2 linked regions of the Pelosinus fermentans DSM 17108 genome follow. The protein of the gene in region 2 binds, or shares a complex with, the protein of the main gene of each other region. Links are inferred from orthologs where the notes say so. Each region holds a gene or a part of one and is shown on either strand. Other genes may lie near its edges.

The links.
Region 1: the proteins of FR7_RS05900 (region 2) and fliM are in contact, whole or in part, in a crystal structure (PDB 1F4V), measured with the Escherichia coli proteins. The link is inferred for Pelosinus fermentans DSM 17108 from one-to-one orthologs.

The regions. Positions count from the first base shown.
Region 1 is NZ_AKVN02000001.1:2,282,023-2,285,261, forward strand. What follows is about bases 20-2,922. They hold fliM (flagellar motor switch protein FliM), read left to right. Parts: upstream 20-920; coding sequence 921-1,925; downstream 1,926-2,922. Other genes in these bases: FR7_RS10320 (flagellar FlbD family protein), read left to right, coding at 22-216; FR7_RS10325 (flagellar basal body-associated FliL family protein), read left to right, coding at 383-862; fliY (flagellar motor switch phosphatase FliY), read left to right, coding at 1,918-2,922. Outside these bases: more of fliY, read left to right, coding at 2,923-3,030; FR7_RS10340 (response regulator), read left to right, coding at 3,080-3,239. UniProt on the Escherichia coli protein: FliM is one of three proteins (FliG, FliN, FliM) that forms the rotor-mounted switch complex (C ring), located at the base of the basal body.
Region 2 is NZ_AKVN02000001.1:1,338,920-1,342,216, reverse strand. What follows is about bases 98-3,058. They hold FR7_RS05900 (response regulator), read right to left. Parts: upstream 1,785-3,058; coding sequence 1,410-1,784; downstream 98-1,409. Other genes in these bases: FR7_RS05890 (methyl-accepting chemotaxis protein), read right to left, coding at 2,694-3,058; FR7_RS05895 (CheR family methyltransferase), read right to left, coding at 1,762-2,637; FR7_RS05905 (chemotaxis protein CheX), read right to left, coding at 933-1,406; FR7_RS05910 (flavodoxin), read right to left, coding at 98-474. Also shown: more of FR7_RS05910, read right to left, coding at 37-97; more of FR7_RS05890, read right to left, coding at 3,059-3,297. UniProt on the Escherichia coli protein: Involved in the transmission of sensory signals from the chemoreceptors to the flagellar motors.

The sequences.
Region 1 (3,239 bases), 940 kb from region 2 along the record:
TATAAAATTGGAGGATTTTTTATGATAAAAGTAGCGCGTCTTAAATCCCAAGAGGAATTTGTATTAAATGCGGAATTGATTGAAACAATTGAAGAAACTCCTGATACCGTAATTACCCTTACGAGTGGCAGAAAGTTGATTGTAGAAGAAACCATGGATGAAGTTGTGCGTAAAGTAATGGATTATCGCCGAGCTATTTTTGGTAAGTTTAGATAGATACCTATTGGTAAAGATATGATCTTTTTATCACGAATGAAAATTATATGATAAATAAAAGGTTTATTGTCATTTTAATAAGTTAAAGGATAAGTAGTAAGAGTTTGTAGTTAAATATATTAGTATTAAGTTAACTTAATGTACAGTCTAAAATGGGGGTGTAACAGTGGCTGATGGTCAAAAGAAGTTTCCGATGATGCTTATGGTAGGGATGATTGTGTTTGGTTTATTATTGGCTGGGGGAATTTCCTACTTTATTGCGACTAAAATTGTTGCTGATAAAGCGGTGGATAAGAAATCTTCCCAACGTGAACCAGGTGTTTTTGTAAAGTTGGGTGATGCAAAAGATGGGCTGCTGATTAATATTGGTGGTGCAAGTAGTGGACGTTACTTGAAAATTGGACTTATTGTAGAGTTAAGACCTGACAAAAAGGCTACTACAGCAGCTGCTACTGGAAAAATGCCTTCACCGGAAGAAATAAAACTTGCAGATACAGCTGTTTATGTATTACGATCTTTAAAAATCGAAGATTTTGATCCTCTCAAGCAAGAACAGTTAAAAGAACTTTTGAAAAATGAAATTAATAAGTCTTTTGGTGATGACCGCGTCTATGACGTATATATTACCAATTTTGTTTTGCAGTAGATTTAGAATGTATGCCGTATTATAATATGTAATAGAGTGGTGGAAAGGAGAGAACGTATTGGCAGGTTCAGATGTGTTATCCCAATCTGAAATTGATGATCTGTTATCTGCATTATCTACAGGTGTAGTATCAGCCGAAGAAATAAAAGATGAGCAGAAACAAAGAAAAATAAAAGTATATGATTTTAAGCGCCCAGATAAATTTTCTAAGGATCAAATTCGTACCTTATATATGCTGCATGAAAATTTTGCTCGTCTTATGAACACTTACCTTTCCGCACATCTTCGGACACTTGTACATATTGATGTAGCTTCTGTTGATCAATTAACGTATGAAGAATTTATTCGTTCATTACCGAATCCAAGTGTTATTGGTGTTTTTCAAATGCGCCCTCTTAAAGGGAATGCGATTCTAGAGCTGAACCCGAATGTAATTTTTTCAATTATTGATCGCTTATTTGGCGGTCCCGGCTTACCTCCCGCCAAAACAAGATCATTAACTGATATTGAAGAAGCGATTGTTAAAAGAGTAATAAACAAAACGCTAGAATGTTTTTCTGATGCTTGGAAGCAAGTGGTTGCGATTGAGCCCAAGTTAGAAATCATCGAATCCAATCCTCAATTTACTCAAATTGTTCCGCCTAATGATATGGTCGTTATTATTACATTACATGTGAAGATTGGTCAGGTAGAAGGATTAGTTAATATTTGTATTCCATATCTAGTACTTGAACCCATCATGTCGAAATTGACGACTACCTATTGGGTTGCTTCTTCCGTTGCGAAACAAGCATTGCCTGAGCATATTAATGCAATACAGCGTAAGCTAGAAAAAGCTTTTATTCCTCTATATGTAGAATTAGGAAGAACGACGGTTACTGTGCAGGAATTATTAGGTTTAGTAGTGAATGATGTATTGCAGTTAGAGAGTAAAATAGAAAATGATCTGAATGTAATTGTAGGTCAACGCGAAAAGTTTAGAGGGAAGCCAGGACTCTCAGGACATAAGGTTGCATTACAAATAACACAAGTAATTTCAGAAGGAGATGAAAATTATGACTGAAGGCTTTCTATCCCAAGACGAGATTGATGCCTTACTAAGGGGAGAAGCTACTTCATCCTCTTCAACACCTGAGTTATCCGCAATGGAACAAGATGCCCTTGGTGAAATTGGTAATATTTCTATGGGAAGTGCGGCAACTACATTGTCTGTATTGCTTGGACGCCGGGTATCTATTACTACACCACGTGTATCCGTTTCCAATTTAGAAGAGATCAAGGGGCAATATCCTTTGCCGTACTTGGTTATTGAAGTTGGATATACACATGGCATTGTAGGGACTAATGTTTTAGCGATTCGAGAACAAGATGCATTAATTATTGCAGATTTAATGATGGGAGGGGACGGACTCAATCCACCTACCGAATTAAATGAATTATACATGAGTGCTGTGAGTGAGGCTATGAATCAGATGATGGGTGGAGTAGCGACATCCATGTCAACTATGTTCCGGAAGAAAATCGACATTGCTCCGCCCAATGTAAATTTAATTGATTTTGCAGTTGCTTCCAGCATTACGAATGCTGTTGGAACCGATGATAATATTGTTCGTGTTGCTTTTCGCATGGAAGTTGAAGATTTAATTGATAGTGAAATTATGCAAATTTTACCGATTGATGTAGCAAAAGAAATGGTGGACAGCCTTATGAATGCCGTACAGCCACCACCAGCAGCTGCGCCAGTTGCAGAAGCTCCCAAGGCTGCAGATACATCGGCATCTCAGGACCAGACTGCAAAAGCCCAGCAGCAAGTGGCAGCTGCTTCAGTCGCAAAACAGCACATACAGCCTGTTAATGTACAACCTGTACAATTTGCTCCTTTAGTACAGGGGACGATGCCGGTCACGGATACGAATATTGATCTTATTATGGATGTGCCATTACAAGTGACGGTAGAACTTGGCAGAACTCGTAAATTAATTCGTGATATTCTAGAATTGGCACCTGGTTCAGTAGTAGAGCTGGATAAACTAGCTGGTGAGCCTGTAGACATACTAGTGAATGGGAAGCTGATTGCCAAGGGGGAAGTTGTAGTAATAGATGAAAATTTTGGTGTAAGAATTACTGATATTATAAGTCCATTAGAGCGGACCTATAATTTACAATAGTTATGATTGTTGATAATGGATAATAGAGTAATCAGGAGGAGATAAAATAATGGCGACTAGAGTATTGATTGTTGATGATGCTGCATTTATGCGTATGATGGTTAAAGATATTTTGAGTAAAAATGGATATGAGATCGTAGGTGAAGCGGAAAATGGAGTAAAGGCGTTGGAAAAGTATCAAGAACTAAAACCAGATCTTACGACGATGG
Region 2 (3,297 bases):
TCTTCGCGACCTTCGCGATTTATTGTTTTTTTATCCTTAAGCGATAGCGGATGCAAGTTTTGCTCCAAGTTTTTTGCATGATGCAAGTCCTTCATCGTCAGGAGCGTTTTGGATCGTCAAGGCTTCATCTACAAGTTTAGCCCCTTGTCCTTCCATTCGCTCTACCCAGTCTCTCATCCATTGACCATCTCCCCAGTCAAAAGAGCCAAATAAAACTAAAGGAATCCCAGATAGATTTTCCCCTTCTAATGACGTAATAAAAGGATCGAATTCTCCTTCTTCCAATACTTCATTGCCCATTGCAGAACAACCCAATGCTACTGCATCAGATTTTAGTACATCATCTTTACTCGCTTTATCCACAGAAAGTAAATTCACCGAAACTCCATCTACCCCAGCGCCTGCTGCAATGGCTTTAGCCATTTCTTCAGTATTACCTGTCCCACTCCAATAAATAACGGAAATCTTCTTCATACACTCATTCCCCCATTTTTTATTTGATTGCCTTAACCTCTTACTTACACTCGCTTATTCTTTTGATTTTTTATGGAGAATACATCCTGTATTCAGTCCTGACATGATAACGATATTCATTATCATGTCAGGACTGAAAAAAATACCCTAATGGGCTGTTCAAACGTTATAAGCTGCTGTATGTAAGAAGTTTGTAGTTACATAGCCAGTGAAGTATGTAATTGAGTTTCTGATATTAATTCTCAATTCAATGACTATATTCTATCAATAAGATTCTTTCCTGTCAATAAAAAAAATAGAAAAACACTAAGAGTCTTAAAAACAATTTGAAACGCGAAGATGCGAAGAAAACAAAGAACTGTGAATGCTATAATACCCCTTCGCGACCTTTGTATTTCTTCGTGTCTTCGCGGTTCATTATTTTTTTATATAACAGTAGAAACTTATACTCCCTGCATTCATAAATAGGTCAAATCTAAATGAAGTTTTATTTCTCCGGCTTCAAATTCCATACTGAGCTGAGATACGTTCTTTTTATACAGAATGAAATGATTTTCACCAACAATGGTAAGAGGAGGTGTGATTTGATAATGATAGTCTGTTCCTGCTAATAAGGCTTTTGCCCTGCCGGCTATCATATTTACTAATTCGGCAACGCCATCATACAGTTCTTCATCTGCCAATTCAACAGAGGCAATGCCTGTCATAAAGGAAACAATCATCGCCGCATTTTTTTTGCTTAGTGCTATGGAAAGCAAGGCATTATGGGTACTTAAAATCATCATCACTCCTGTAATTTCACTTTTATACCCTTTAGGAGCAGCTGCTTTTTCTTGTACCGGGCAGAGTTCTACTCCAACCATAGTGCTAAAAACATCAGAAACAGACTCTGCTAAACATTTTTGCAAAAATAATTCTTTCTGCAATTCCATAGGCTACCTCCCCTCTCCCATACATTCTAATACTTTCTTCATTAGTTCCTCAATGGTAAAGGGCTTTACTAAGTAATTAATAGCTCCAGCCTGAATCGCTCTTATAATATTTTCTTTCTCACTCTCTGTAGTAACCATCATTACGGGTATATGCTTAAGAGATGCTGTATTTTTAATTTTCTCTAAAAAAACTAATCCATCCATACCAGGCATATTCCAATCTAATAATATTAGAATAATTTCTTCAAAAGATTCCTCTAAAATGGTTAAGGCCTCTATCCCATCCGCGGCTTCCACCAATTCATAATCAAGTACCTCTACGCCACTGCGTATAATTTTTCGAATGATGGCCGAGTCATCTACGGATAATATTTTCATAACATCCACCCCTCACAGTATAAAAGTTAGCATTTTTATAATACTCGGCTTCAAAGTATTCGTTATAATCCAGGAACACTTCTGAATTTCCTAGAATTAACACACCTTCTTTAGTTAAAGAGTTCGTAATTTTCTTGATGATTTCCTTTTTTAATGCTTCTGAAAAGTAAATTGCTACATACCTAAAAAAGATCAAATCAAAAAATCCTAATCCTATAAAACTATTTTGCAAATTAAACTGCCTGAATTGAACGCTGTTTTTGATCCTTTCATCCAGCAGCCATGTACGTCCTTCCTGGCGAAAATATTGTTCCCGATAATCCAAGGTCATTCCACGAGCCATCGTTATATTGTCATACTTTCCCAGTTTAGCAAGCTGCAAAACCGTATGTGAAATATCGGTGGCTACGATCTCGAAATGATTCAATGTAATATCGGCAATTCCATGCCGCAGGAGATAACGATCAATACACATAGCAATGGAATAGGGCTCTTGCCCGGTAGCACAGGCAGCACTCCAAATACGAATTTTTCCGCCCATACCTTGCCTGATTGCTGCAATGTATCTCGGCAGCAACTGATCTTCTAGAACTTCCCAAGGCGTTTTGTCTCGAAACCATAATGTTTCATTTGTTGTAATCGCATCAATAATTTCTTCTGTCAAAGCGGCTTGCTTCTGCTGACGCAGCATGTTATATAATTCGTCAAAGCTGGATAGTCCAAATCGTATTAAGAACTTGGAAAGCCGGCTCTCAATCAAATACGCTTTCTCATCTCGAATTACAATGCCGCAGTGTTCTTCAATATATTTCTGAAATAATTGAAATGCCTGGGAAGATAGGTGTCCATTCATCATCATCCCCCCTAACTATATCTTTTTATTGTCTCTATACTCTTTTAATGTCGATTTTATACTCGAAATCGTTTTGCTAATTCTTCTAATTTTCCAGAAACCAGGACAAGCTCATCTGCAGCCTGAGTGGTCTCCACTCCTTTGCTGGCTGTGTTATGTGAGGCTTTATTGATCTCATTCATACTAATGGCTATCTCTTCAACGTTGGCAGCGATTTTCTGGGAAGTATTAGCTACCTCACTCATTTTTATCGACGCACCTTCTGTATTTTTAGCCAACTCCCCTGCTGTTAAGGACAATTCGCTGACAGAATGAGCAATTTCTTTCACTCCCTGTGTGCTTTCCCCAGCCCCTCGGGCTACATGGCGGGATTTCTCTGCAATATCACCAATTTCATTGGAGATCAGATGTATCTTATCAGAAGCAACAATCACAGCAGAAGATATATCTCCCACTACAGTAGATTGTTCTGTTACAGCTGCTGCAATGTTATTACTATTCGTATTCATTACATCAATAACCTGGGTAATACCATTTACTGCTTGTACTGCCTCTTGCATTTTATCTTGCATCGCTTCGATCTGGGCTCTTATCTCATCTGTTGCTCCTGATGTTTGCTTGGCTAATTCCTTGACCTCATTAGCCACAACAGCAAATCCT